4 regions of the Paenibacillus sp. 7541 genome follow, and region 3 is predicted to be linked to each of the others. Evidence: predicted binding sites of a transcription regulator. Region 3 holds the regulator's gene; each other region holds the start of a gene.

Region 1 (3,152 bases), on a different contig from region 3:
AATTGAGAATGAAACCGTAACGTCGCCGCTTGGCATGGACATTCCGATCAAGGAATTGGCCAAGGTTGAAGAAGGAACGACACCGGATACGATCACCCGGATGGATGGCAGAATGACGGTTACCGTGACGGCTGACATTCTGACCAGCGACATTGGTGCGGCTTCCTCGAAGCTGCAAGCTGAAGTTGACAAGCTGGATCTGCCGGACGGCGTCTCCGTACAGTTCGGCGGTGTAACCGAGCAGATTAACGAAACGTTCGGACAGCTAGGTCTGGCCATGCTGGCGGCCATCGCCATCGTCTACTTCGTTCTGGTTGTAACATTCGGAGGCGGACTCGCACCATTCGCCATTCTGTTCTCCCTGCCGTTCATTGTGATCGGTGCGATTGTCGGCCTGCTCGTTGCGGGTGAGACTCTGAACGTATCCGCTCTGATGGGGGTTCTCATGCTGATCGGTATCGTTGTCACCAATGCCATCGTACTGATCGACCGCGTTATTCATAAAGAGCGCGAGGGACTCAGCACGCGCGAGGCGCTGCTGGAAGCAGGAACGACGCGTCTGCGTCCAATTCTGATGACAGCCTTAGCCACGATCGGTGCGCTGCTGCCGCTGGTGTTCGGATGGGAAAACAGTGCCGGCATCATCTCGCGCGGACTCGGAATTACCGTTATCGGTGGTCTGATCAGCTCGACGCTGCTGACGCTTGTCATCGTTCCGATCGTATACGAATTCCTGATGAAATATCGCAGAAAACAAGTACAAGAGTGATCGCAATTAACAGAAAAGCCGCGGCTCCGATATGGAGACCGCGGCTTTATATTATCTAACCTCATCATTCAAAGGTTGCACGTCTATATTGTAAACGACAGATCAAGAGATTCGACTAACATCCCGGTGCTGTCTCCAGGTTCTCAGCATATGGAGATCCTGAACAAGGAATTCCTCCAATAATCGCGACAGCGATTGATAGAGCGGGCTATCGGTAGCAGTCCTTAAATCCTGGCAAAACGACGGAATCCACGTCAACAGATGATCCTGTAAAAACTTCTCCTGAATTTCCATCAGTTTAATCATGCTGTCCTCGCAATACGTGTTGTTCATCATGCGGTCATGGAGCAATGTCATAAACTCCAGCTCAATCGCGATGTAATCGTCCGCTTCCCCTTCCAGCTTCTTGAACGCAACCCCTACGGAAGCGTAAAACTCCGCCAGATCCTGAGCGTTACCGCGCTTGGTATACTTCGTTTCGGTCAGCGGCCGCTGCTTGGAGTAAGCCAGCAACCGGCGGTACTCCGCCTCTTCATACTCGCTGATGCGCACCAGTTCCTCCGGTGAACGATTGCTTAAATAATTGCGCAGCTCCTGTCCTCCCTGGGACAATTCCGCCGCTTTTCCAATTCCGCTTCCCCGGCTCCATTCTGCAACGAGAGACAACGTTGGCCATTGTCCAAGAAAATCAATAAGCAGCTCATAAATCGCGCCGCGGTTCTCAAGCCACCTGTGGCAGACGTCGGGTACCTCTAAAGTTTGATCAGGTGATATCGTCATATTGAACCTCCTACCTGAAACCGATCTTGTTGGATGTGATATCATTCACAGTATATCTTAGATGCAGGTCTAATGAAAGGGAATTGCATTTTTTCCGAAAATTTCGGAAATACTTGGGAAGTTTCGCATTCCGGAAGCGCGATAACTTCATTATCCACGGAGCCCCTCGTTTCTTGACAAATTCAGTATACGCCAAACCGAAAGCGCTTACCGTGATAAACCTCACTACACGGCGTCCATATGCCACAGGCCTGTCCGGTTTCCGGACGTGCACTGCGGCATTGACTCTTATCCGGGGAATAGCTACAATGTGACCATGCGAAGCTAGCGAAAGGGGGATGCTCATGATCGAACCGTTAAAAGACTCCTTCGGCCGGGTCCATGATTATATCAGGATATCGGTAACGGACCGATGCAACCTTCGTTGTGTCTATTGTATGCCCGCAGAAGGAATGGAATTCCAACCCCACGACCAAATTATGAGTTTCGAGGAGATAGCTTCCGTACTCCGAGTCCTTGCCCCGATGGGCGTTTCCAAAGTGCGTCTGACCGGCGGCGAGCCGCTTGTACGCAAGGACCTGGAATCGCTGGTAGGCATGATCTCTGCCATTGATGGCATCGAGGATATTTCACTAACCACCAACGGGATGTTTCTGGCATCGAAGGCCAGATTACTGAAGGAAGCGGGATTGACCCGCATCAACATCAGTCTTGATTCCCTCCAGCCGGATCGGTATGAGCGCATCACCCGCGGAGGAAATGTCGAGCGTGTGCTCAGCGGGATCGAGGCTGCCTACGAGGCCGGGCTTGATCCGATCAAGCTGAATATGGTCCTTATGAAGGGCTTCAATGATGATGAGATTCGCGATTTTATCGCGCTTACGCTGGATCGTCCTCTTCACGTCCGATTTATTGAATATATGCCGATTGGCCAGGCTTCCGAGGATTGGCGGAATTCGTATCTGCCGCTGAGCCGGGTTCAGGAAGTATGTCAGGAGGCCGGCTGGGAAGTTGTCGATGAGAAAGGCCCTTCCGGCAACGGTCCTTCCCGCAATATGAAAGTGGCCGGGGCCACTGGCTCGTTCGGCCTGATCCATCCGGTCAGCGAACACTTCTGTGATTCCTGCAATCGGCTCAGACTGACAGCGGACGGCAACATTAAGGCCTGCCTGTACTGGTCGGATGAATTCAACGTTCGCCGGGTCGTCGATGATCCGCAAGCCGTCGCCGATATGTTCCGCAAGGCGCTCGGAGCAAAGCCGCAAAATCATGAAATGGCGCTCGCACTGGAAAGAAAAGCGCAAAGCCATACACCGACCGTGCGTCGGATGTCCCAGATCGGGGGATAACATCAGGTCAGGCCAGATCGCGCTCCATTGCGGTCAGCCTGACCTTTGTTTTTCGGGGGTGTCAGCAGTCATCCGTCTCCAAGCTGCCGATCGGAGGGACCGATCCAGCGGCAGGCTTCCGAATAATCCTCCGGCCTGTTCATATTAAAGAGCAGCCGTTCCGGCTGGTGGCCAGTCAGCTCCGCCAGCCGCGCCTCATCGACGATTTCCTTGCGGAGCCCCAGGATCCAATCTGTTAAACGGAGCTCCCTCTT
Region 2 (3,152 bases), on a different contig from region 3:
CTCCTGGTAGGCTTCGCGAAAAGCATAGTACCAGGCAGTCTCGGTATCGATGATCGTTCCGTCAAAATCAAAAATGAAACCTTTGATCAATTTAACCACTCCCTTATGTTAATAAAGTGTTAGTTAATATAACAAAACGAGTTGGATATCCGGCGGTTCCCATAATTGAATTCGCCGTTGTCGTTAAAAAAACCGTAACATAAGCTTTGTCAAGTCGTCAACGCGGCAGATAATCTGACGCAGTGTGATTGCGGTTTCATACGGATCGATGGAAGCACTTGCATTTTAAGCTTTTCATTCATGTGATTGTGGAGAATGCAAGCTAGCTAGAATCCGGTTTCATTCCCGGTGTATCAGCATATTTGTTCCGCCTGATCCGGAAGGGCTGTTACCAATAACGATCGTGAGGCATCGCGCTCCGGCATGCTGTTTTAAGAAAAAAATTATTTTTTTTTAGTTTTGGCCCATTTTTTGAGGAAACGTCTTGTGAAATTGGATTTCCGATATATGATAAAAGCAACAAGTATGCATAGTTGTATCATCAGGAAACAAGGTACATAACAGGTGATGCTGGAAGGGGAATAGGACGTGTCGTGGTCTAACAGTGTGGCTTTTATTATCCTTTTGGCGGTCGCTGCAGCGGCTGCTATCGTAATCAAAATCATTCGATCCCGGATCGATCGTCATCAATATAATGCATATGACGCCGGAGACGACTTGTACGAGGAATATGAGGAATACGAGGAATACGAGGAGCCTGAAGAGTTTGTATATGGATCGATCGTCGTTATTCAGTTCATAGGCTTGGCCTCTCCAATATATTGGGTGGCTCATGAATGGGAATTTGATGAGTATGGCGTGCTTCATCTGGACTACCTGGAGGATGGCCGAAAGGTAACGGTTTCCGGCACTTATACTGTAGAGTATTTATCGGATCGCAATACGCTCGAAAGTGTCATCAGCCGGTATAATCTGGATGAATTCTTATGTAAAAGCTAATATGAGAGGACGTAAGCCGGCGCTGATCTGCGCGGGCTTTTCTTTTTTTCATCATGATTAATTAGTGATTTTTGTCACGAATTTATAACTTTTTCCCGCATGTGCTGCTGATTTATGTGATTTTTATCACAATATTCAAATTATCCCTCTGCGAAAATACAAACAGAACCGTGAGCAGCCGAACCGAACTTCACAAGGCATGCTCAATCGAAAGGAAAGAAAGGGGTATTTTATGGATCCGGTCATGCTGGCGCGAATTCAATTCGCATCGACAACCATTTTTCATTTTATTTTTGTGCCGCTATCCATCGGTCTGGCGTTTCTGATTGCCATCATGGAGACGATGTATGTGGTGAAAGGCCAGGAAGTGTACAAGAAGATGGCCAAGTTCTGGGGCAAGCTGTTCCTGATCAATTTTGCGGTCGGGGTCGTAACAGGCATTCTGCAGGAGTTCCAGTTCGGGATGAACTGGTCGGATTACTCCCGCTTTGTCGGGGACGTATTCGGTGCGCCGCTGGCGATTGAAGCGCTGCTGGCCTTCTTCCTGGAGTCGACCTTCATCGGCTTGTGGATCTTCGGCTGGGACCGCCTGTCCAAGAAGGTTCACCTGCTCTCGATCTGGCTGGTTTCCCTGGGGACGGTCATGTCGGCGTTCTGGATATTGGCGGCCAACTCTTTCATGCAGCGTCCGGTCGGCTATGTCATCAACAACGGACGGGCAGAGATGAACGATTTCTTCGCGCTCATTACGAATGGACAGCTGCTGGTAGAGTTCCCGCATACGATATTCGGCGCGCTCGCCACAGGGGCATTTCTGGTCACCGGGGTCAGTGCCTATAAGCTGATGCGGAAGCAGGATGTGACCTTCTTCAAAAAGTCCTTCCACATCGCGGTTGTTGTAGGGCTGATATCCTCTATACTCGTAGCCGTATTCGGTCATCAGCAGGCGCAGTACCTGGTGCAAACCCAGCCGATGAAGATGGCGGCGGCGGAAGGCTTGTGGGAGACAAGTGATGATCCGGCGCCATGGACGGTCATTGCGGCTATTGATCCTGAGAAGCAGCAGAACGCCATGGAAGTGAAGGTTCCGTATTTGCTGAGCTTCTTGTCTTACAGCAAGTTTTCCGGGGAAGTGGTCGGGATGAAGGAGCTTCAAGCCCAATACGAGCAGGAGTATGGGCCTGGTGACTATATTCCGCCGGTGAGAACGACCTTCTGGAGCTTCCGGATTATGGTGGCGTCTGGCACAATCATGATTCTGCTTGGCTTGTATGGCACGTGGCTGGCACTGCGCAGGAAGCTGGAGCAGGCCGGCAAATGGTTCATGGGCCTGATGCTGTACAGCATTTCGCTGCCGTTCATAGCCAATACAACCGGATGGATTATGACGGAGATCGGGCGTCAGCCATGGACGGTATTCGGACTGATAACAACAGAGAACAGCATATCGCCTAACGTCAGCGCAGGCTCCATTCTGTTCTCACTTATTACGTTTACTGCGATCTATGCCGTTCTGGCTGTCGTAATGGCCTATCTGTTCGTGAAGGTCATCAAGAAAGGGCCATATGCGGAAGAGACGGGCGATCAACATGTGAGCGACCCGTTCGCGAAGGAGGAGGACTACAATGCTGTCTCTTAATGAACTGTGGTTTATTCTCGTTGCTGTGTTGTTTATCGGTTTCTTTTTTCTGGAGGGCTTCGATTTCGGAGTGGGCATGTCGACCCGGTTTCTCGCGAAGAACGACACAGAGCGTCGTATTCTTATCAACTCGATCGGTCCGTTCTGGGATGCGAACGAGGTATGGCTGCTGACCGCCGGGGGTGCGATGTTTGCCGCATTCCCGAACTGGTATGCCACGCTGTTCAGCGGCTTCTATATTCCGCTTGTGTTTTTGCTGCTGGCGCTCATCGGGCGCGGGGTCGCCTTTGAATTCCGGGGAAAGGTCGATAACACCCGCTGGAAAAAAGTATGGGATGCGGCAATTTTTCTCGGCAGCGTGCTGCCTCCGTTTCTGCTTGGCGTTGTGTTCGCCTGTCTTATTCAGGGGCTTCCGATTGATGCGCAGATGCAGCTGCATGCCGGCTTCTTCGATGTCGTGAACCTTTATACAGTGGTCGGCGGCTTGACGATGGTAATGCTCTGTCTGCTGCAC
Region 3 (3,152 bases):
AACGACATGCGAGATGAAATCAGTATGGGGCAGGAAATGGGCCTGATCCGTGTTCAGAGCGATCATGTCAGCCTTCATGCCTACTTCAAGTCTGCCCACCTCATTCAAGAAGGCGGACTTCGCGCCATATTCCGTACCCATGCGCAGCGCTTCCGATGCCGGTACAGCTGTCGGGTCACCGCTCACCCCTTTATGAATGAGGGCAGCCAGCCGCATTTCTTCGAACATGTCCAGATTGTTGTTGCTCGCCGGACCATCCGTGCCGAGAGAGACGGTGACGCCCGCCTTGAGCAGTTCAGGGACACGCGCGACGCCGCTTGCCAGCTTCAGGTTGCTTCCCGGATTATGCGAGATCGCGACGTTGTGCTTGGCAAGAATGTCAATCTCCTCATCTGTCAGATGAACTGCATGCGCCAGCAGTGTCGGTCGGGAGAATACTCCGAGCCGCTCCAGATGCGCGACCGGGCGGAGCCCGTAATCATCCACATTTTGCTGAACTTCGGCTTTTGTCTCCGACATATGCGTATGCAGCGGCAAATCTAGATCCTCAGAAGCCTGCACAAACATCTCGATCAGCTCCGGTGGACATGTATACGGTGCATGCGGCGACATCATCGATGTGATGCGGCCATCGGCCTTCCCATGCCACGCCTTCGCAAACGCAATCGCTTCATTCAGCTTCTGACGCTGCTCTTCAGGGGGACAGAGGCCGATCACGCCGCGCATTAGCACGCCGCGCATTCCCGACTGGTCCACAATCGAAGCGACTTGATCCATATGATCGTACATATCAACGAAAGCCGTCGTTCCGCCCTTCAGCATTTCGACTACTGACAGGGAAGCTCCCCAATAAATGTCCTCTGCCTTCATCTTGGCTTCCATCGGCCACATCTTCTCCTGCAGCCATACCTGCAGGGCCAGATCATCGCCGTAGCCCCGGAGCAGTGACATCGCCGCATGGCCGTGCGTATTCACCAGTCCCGGCAGGAACAGCAGATGGGTTCCGTCAATGATCTCGATCGGCTCCTCGATCTGCGGTTTTTGTTCCCCTATATACGTAATCCGGTCATCCTCAACCACCATGTAGCCCTTGATAACCGACTGGTTGCCTTCTAACACAGCAAAGGTGCCGTTCTCAACCATCCACTTGTGTTTCTTCATGAGCCGATTCCTCCTTCCCGTTATCCAAATAGTAGGCCAGACTTTGCAGGTCTGTCGTAAAGTCTGCCGTATGGATTCGGATATGTGCCGGTGCTTTCAAAATAATAGGCGCAAAATTCAATATGGCCTCAATGCCGGCGGAAATCAGCTGGTTCGCCACATTCTGGGCCTCAAAATCCGGAACGGTAATGATCCCGATCCGGATCGCATTGTCGCGCACGGTACGCTCAAGCTCTTCCATCGGCTGCACCGTCAAATTGTTGATGCTCGTTCCGATTTTCGCCGGATGCGCATCGAAGACGGCTACGATTTTCATATTATCCTTAAGAAATGCATTGTAATTGGATAGCGCATGTCCGAGATTACCTGCCCCGACCAGCGCGACATTAATTCTCTGGTCCAGCTTCAGAATCTGGCGAATCTTCTCAATCAGATAAGAAACATCATAACCGATGCCCTTGCGGCCAAAATCGCCGAAATACGCCAGATCCTTACGGATCTGCGCCGGGTTCAAGTCGAGCTTCTGCCCCAGCTCTTGGGAGGATACCGTTGTAACCTCCCGTTTGTGAAGCTCATTCAAGTATCGCAGATATACTGGCAATCTGCGAACGACAGCCTCTGAAATTTTATCCGATTTCATGCATGCTCCCCCTATTAACAGGCTATTAAATGTTGCGGCTTGCTCCTATTGTAATAACGATTCGTCATTGGTGATTTCATTCTTCTTGTTATGATTCAGCCACTCGGCAATTCTCGGCACCATCTGATCGGTCGGCATATGCTCCATCTTCGGGCCCGGCAGCGAGTACAAGAAATATTTCCCGTAGTAGGATTCGATCACACGCGTGTCAAAGACGATCACGATTCCCTTGTCCTGCGCGGTCCGTACGAGCCGGCCGAAGCCCTGCTTAAAGCGGATGACCGCCTGCGGCACAGACAGCTTCATAAAAGGGTTCTTCTTCTGCTGCTGAAGCAGTTCGCTCTTGGCTTCCACCAGCGGATGGCTCGGCGGCTGAAACGGCAAACGTACGATCGCAAGGCAGGTCAAGGCTTCGCCCGGAACATCGACCCCTTCCCAGAACGAGCTTGTGCCAAGCAGCACAGATGCACTGCTGTCCTGAAAGCGGCGAATCAGCTTGGTCCGGCTTCCCCCGTCAACCCCTTGTCCCAGCACAGCGATCTCGCTTGAGGAGAGCGCCTCCTTCAAGGGCTCGTACACTTGACGCAGCATGCGGTAAGAAGTGAACAGCACCAGCATCCGCCCTTTCGTCGCCTCTGCCGTTTGCGCCAGCGATTGAACGAGCGTATCCACAAATTTCGGATCGCCCACCGTCCCCTTCACGCTTGGGAAATCCCGCGGAATCACAAGCAGCGCCTGCTCCCGGTAGTTAAACGGCGAAGGCAGTTGAACCGTATGCAGCTGCCCTTCTTCAGCTGCTTCCTGAAGACCGAGGCTGTCGATCATGAATTGAAACGATTTATCTACCGACAGCGTGGCCGAGGTCAGAATGACACTCCGCTTTTTATCAAAAAACAGCTCTTTCAGCTGCGCGCTGACATCCACCGGAACGGCATACATCTGAAGCGACTTGCTCTTGAAATTCGAGCTTGCCTCCATCCAGTATACGATACCTTCATTATCCAAAGCCATAAACTGGTGCAGCCCTTCACGGTGAGAAGCGAGATCCTTGAATAAGCCGGTGATGTCGGTAATGAGACTGTCCGCGCCATAGTCGTCCAGCTCTTCCTTGATTTCAGCTGCAAGCTGCTCGCCTTTGCGAATACATTCGCCCAGCGTGACATAAATCTGACGCTCAATCTCGGCCAAACTATCCCAATCCTTGGGCTTTTTGACAGGGGAAAGGCGCATGGTTAGCTGCCCCGACTCGCCTGAATCCCCCCGGTCCGGAATCAGTCCGAACAGCAGCTCGTTCAGCCGGTCCCAGTTCTCTTTCACCGTAATCAGATCCGGATACAAGCGGTCGATGACG
Region 4 (3,152 bases), on a different contig from region 3:
TACAAAGCTGGCCAGTGCAACCTGGGACAGCGCCATGAAGCCGATTGAGTATTGGCCGGTTGCCGAATGAATGAAGGAAAGCATCAGCGGCGGGAAGAATCCGCCCAGGCCGCCCATCATCGACACGATACCATTGACAATGCCCGCCTGTTTATTGAAATAAAGCGGCACCAGCTTGAAAATAATGCCGTTGCCAAGCCCAGCGCATACCGCGATGGTTAAGCATCCAACCGTGTACAGCGCGATGGACGGCGAGAACGCCAGGAGAACCGCCGCCAAGGTCATGCCGATAAATACCCCCATCAGCAGAAACAGCGGCTTGAATTTATCCGCAAGCCAGCCGCCCACCGGACGGAGGAAGGTGGCGATCAGGATGAAACCGGCTGTTCTCAGCCCTGCATCCACCTTCGGCAGCTCAAAATGACTGACCAGAAAGTTCGGCAAATATACGGTAAAGGCCACGAATGAACCGAACGTAATAAAGTAAAACAGCGAGAAATACCAGAGCTTATCATTTCTATATACACCCTTGATCTGCTCCATCACCGGGGTTTTCACCCTCGGCTCCTTCCGGTCGCCCAGCACGGCGTTTAATGCCGCAAAGACGAGCAGCAATATCAAGTACATTTGGATTGTAGCCGACCATCCGATCTGGGTAGCGATGACCGGTGCAGCAAATGTCGTGATGGCCGTTCCCAGGTTGCCCATCCCGTAAATGCCGTTAACCAGTCCCAGTTTTTCCTTCGGATAGTATTTGGGCAGAGAGGTAACCCCTACCGAGAATACCGCGCCGCCAATCCCCAGGAACAGGCCGCCGATTACCAGGTGCGTTACACTTGAAGCCGTGCTGATGAAATACACCGGAAACAGCAGCAGAATAAAACTGACAATAAACACAATCCGTGCCCCTACCACATTGGCATAATAGCCAAGCGGAATCCGCAAGACGGACCCGAGCACAACCGGGATGGCGGTCAAGATGGCGATCCGGTCAGCCGGGATGGCGATATCCTCCCGAATAAAGGGCAGCAGCGCCGAGATGATCACCCATACCATAAACCCAAGCACCAGATTCATCGTTTGCAGCGGCAGCTGCAGCTTCTTGATCATTCTAATCACCTTTTCTGTGCATAATGAATGGCTCTTACGATTGATCCCCGTTTTCATTGTAAGTGCACTTATTCACAAAAATAATAGGGAAGTTCCCTGAACCTGAGCAAGGAACTTCCCTATTATGATGAATGGATAACTTAAAGGCGCCGAAACCTCTCCCCCTGCCTGGCGGAGGAAATCAAAAATCAAGCAGCTTTTTTTTCAGCGCATATTCAACCAGCTCCGGCCGGCTCTTCAAATTGAGCTTCTCCATAATTTTGGCCTTATGCGCTTCCACTGTCTTGACGGAAACATACAGCTTCTCGGCGATCTCCTTGTTGCCGTAACCTTTGGCGATCAGCGGCAATATTTCGACCTCTCGCCTGGACAGGCTGTTGAACGGATCCTGCTCGGCGCTCTCGCTGTCCTTTTTGATGAATTCCCGCACCAGGGAGGTCGCCATCTGCGGATGGATATAGGTGCCGCCTGCATGAACCATGCGAATGGCCGAGACAAGCTCGTCGTCCGGTGCATTTTTCAGTACATAGCCCGCTGCGCCGTTCTTCAGAACATGGAACAAATAATCTTCGTCATCATACATCGTTAAAATGATAATTTTCGTGTCCGGAAACTCGCTGCTGATTTTGCCGGTGGCGATCAGTCCGCTTTCCCCGGGCGGCATGCTCAAATCCATCAGCAGCACATCCGGCCGGTGCTGAGCCACCATCGCATAAGCCTCCAGACCGTCCGCTGCCGTCGCTACCACTTCCATGTCTTCCTGATAGTTCAATATCATCGTAAATCCGCTCCGAACAACAGCATGATCGTCCGCAATCACAATCCTCATCATCCCACCTCCTGCTGCTCTGCCCGGGACAGCGGAATGCTGAGCTGAACCGTCGTTCCTTCCCCGAGTGCCGAACGAAGCATAAACTGGCCGCCCACCAGCTCGGCGCGTTCGCGCATCCCATACAAGCCGAGGCCGGTTCCCTTCGCCTCGTCAATGACCATATCAAAGCCTACGCCTTCATCGCGCACCGTCAGCAGCAGATGGCCGTTCTCTTCGCACAGCCGTACGTACACTTCATCCACACCCGAGTACTTCAGGGCGTTCAGCAGCGCCTCCTGGCACACCCGATAAACGACCGTCTCCATCTCGCTGCCGTACCGGGCCGCCGCAAGCTCGGCCGAGAACTTCACCAGCAGACCGTAATTTTTCTCCAGCCACTTGAAATGAGAACGGAAGGCTGCTTCGAGGCCCAGATCATCCAGGGAGGAAGGGCGCAGCTCTACCGACAAGTGCCGGATATCATCCAGAAGCCGTGTCAAAGACTGCTCGGTATGCTGCAGCTTCTTCAGCACATCCTCCCCGACATCCATATATTTAATGACGCGCAGATCGACCAGCGAACTGAGCAGCTCCTGAGCCACGCTGTCATGCAGCTCGCGGGATATTCGCTTGCGCTCGTCCTCCTGCGCTTTAATGACATATTTAAGCATATGGTTGCGCTGCAGCATCTCCTGCGTTTTCTGCTGCTTGGTCAGATCCAGAAGCATCAGCAACCGCACCCCCCGAGCCTCATCAATCGTATGGTAGCTGGCGGCAAACGGAACGACACCCCCGTCCCTAGTCTTGAGAAACACCTGAAAGGAAGAAAATTCCCCCTGCGGATAATTCAGATAGCACCGGGCACAGGAGATCAGTTCCTGTTCATCGGTATAGCCTTCACAGGTTTGACAGAAGGAGGGATCAGCCCCTGTACGGATCTGCTCAATGACTTGCGGGTCGATAATCTGCTCCGCCGCAGGATTCATATCGATCACCTTGCCCTCCTGGTCGATGAAGATCATCGCTTCCATGCTGTTCCGGTACAGCTTGTTCATCAACTCGCCTAGCCGTTCTCCGCTCAAAGCGTTCAAGGCTGCGACACCTCCCTGATTTGAAAAGCGCCCAATGAGGCTCCGAGGCTGTTCTGGAATCGGGCAAAGGACGCCTCATCCAGTTCGTTCTCCTTCCGGAAACCGACCAGAAGCACGCCAATGACGCGGGATCCCTCCCA

Evidence for each region. Region 3 encodes Rex, which represses fermentation and respiration genes when NADH is low (regulators of the CRP and FNR family bind a similar motif). Its sites were predicted from a motif close to TTGTGAAATATTTCACAA; they were not measured.
Region 1: the regulator Rex is predicted to act here: its motif matches at 1,583-1,600, upstream of CHH75_RS12835 (TorD/DmsD family molecular chaperone).
Region 2: the regulator Rex is predicted to act here: its motif matches at 1,114-1,131, upstream of CHH75_RS18550 (cytochrome ubiquinol oxidase subunit I).
Region 4: the regulator Rex is predicted to act here: its motif matches at 1,171-1,188, upstream of CHH75_RS01830 (nitrate/nitrite transporter).

What each region holds. Positions count from the first base shown of each region.
Region 1 is NZ_NQLZ01000020.1:32,572-35,723, reverse strand. Features, by position in the region: gene CHH75_RS12840 (efflux RND transporter permease subunit) at 1-769, shown strand, start outside; gene CHH75_RS12835 (TorD/DmsD family molecular chaperone) at 872-1,549, opposite strand; gene moaA (GTP 3',8-cyclase MoaA) at 1,894-2,898, shown strand; gene mobA (molybdenum cofactor guanylyltransferase) at 2,967-3,152, opposite strand, start outside.
Region 2 is NZ_NQLZ01000030.1:98,021-101,172, forward strand. Features, by position in the region: gene CHH75_RS18540 (HAD family hydrolase) at 1-90, opposite strand, end outside; gene CHH75_RS18545 (hypothetical protein) at 589-999, shown strand; gene CHH75_RS18550 (cytochrome ubiquinol oxidase subunit I) at 1,232-2,638, shown strand; gene cydB (cytochrome d ubiquinol oxidase subunit II) at 2,625-3,152, shown strand, end outside.
Region 3 is NZ_NQLZ01000015.1:222,786-225,937, reverse strand. Features, by position in the region: gene CHH75_RS10270 (amidohydrolase) at 1-1,161, opposite strand, end outside; gene CHH75_RS10265 (redox-sensing transcriptional repressor Rex) at 1,136-1,801, opposite strand; gene dinG (ATP-dependent DNA helicase DinG) at 1,847-3,152, opposite strand, start outside.
Region 4 is NZ_NQLZ01000002.1:29,020-32,171, forward strand. Features, by position in the region: gene CHH75_RS01830 (nitrate/nitrite transporter) at 1-1,110, opposite strand, end outside; gene CHH75_RS01835 (response regulator transcription factor) at 1,292-1,939, opposite strand; gene CHH75_RS01840 (PAS domain-containing sensor histidine kinase) at 1,939-2,976, opposite strand; gene CHH75_RS01845 (GAF domain-containing protein) at 3,009-3,152, opposite strand, start outside.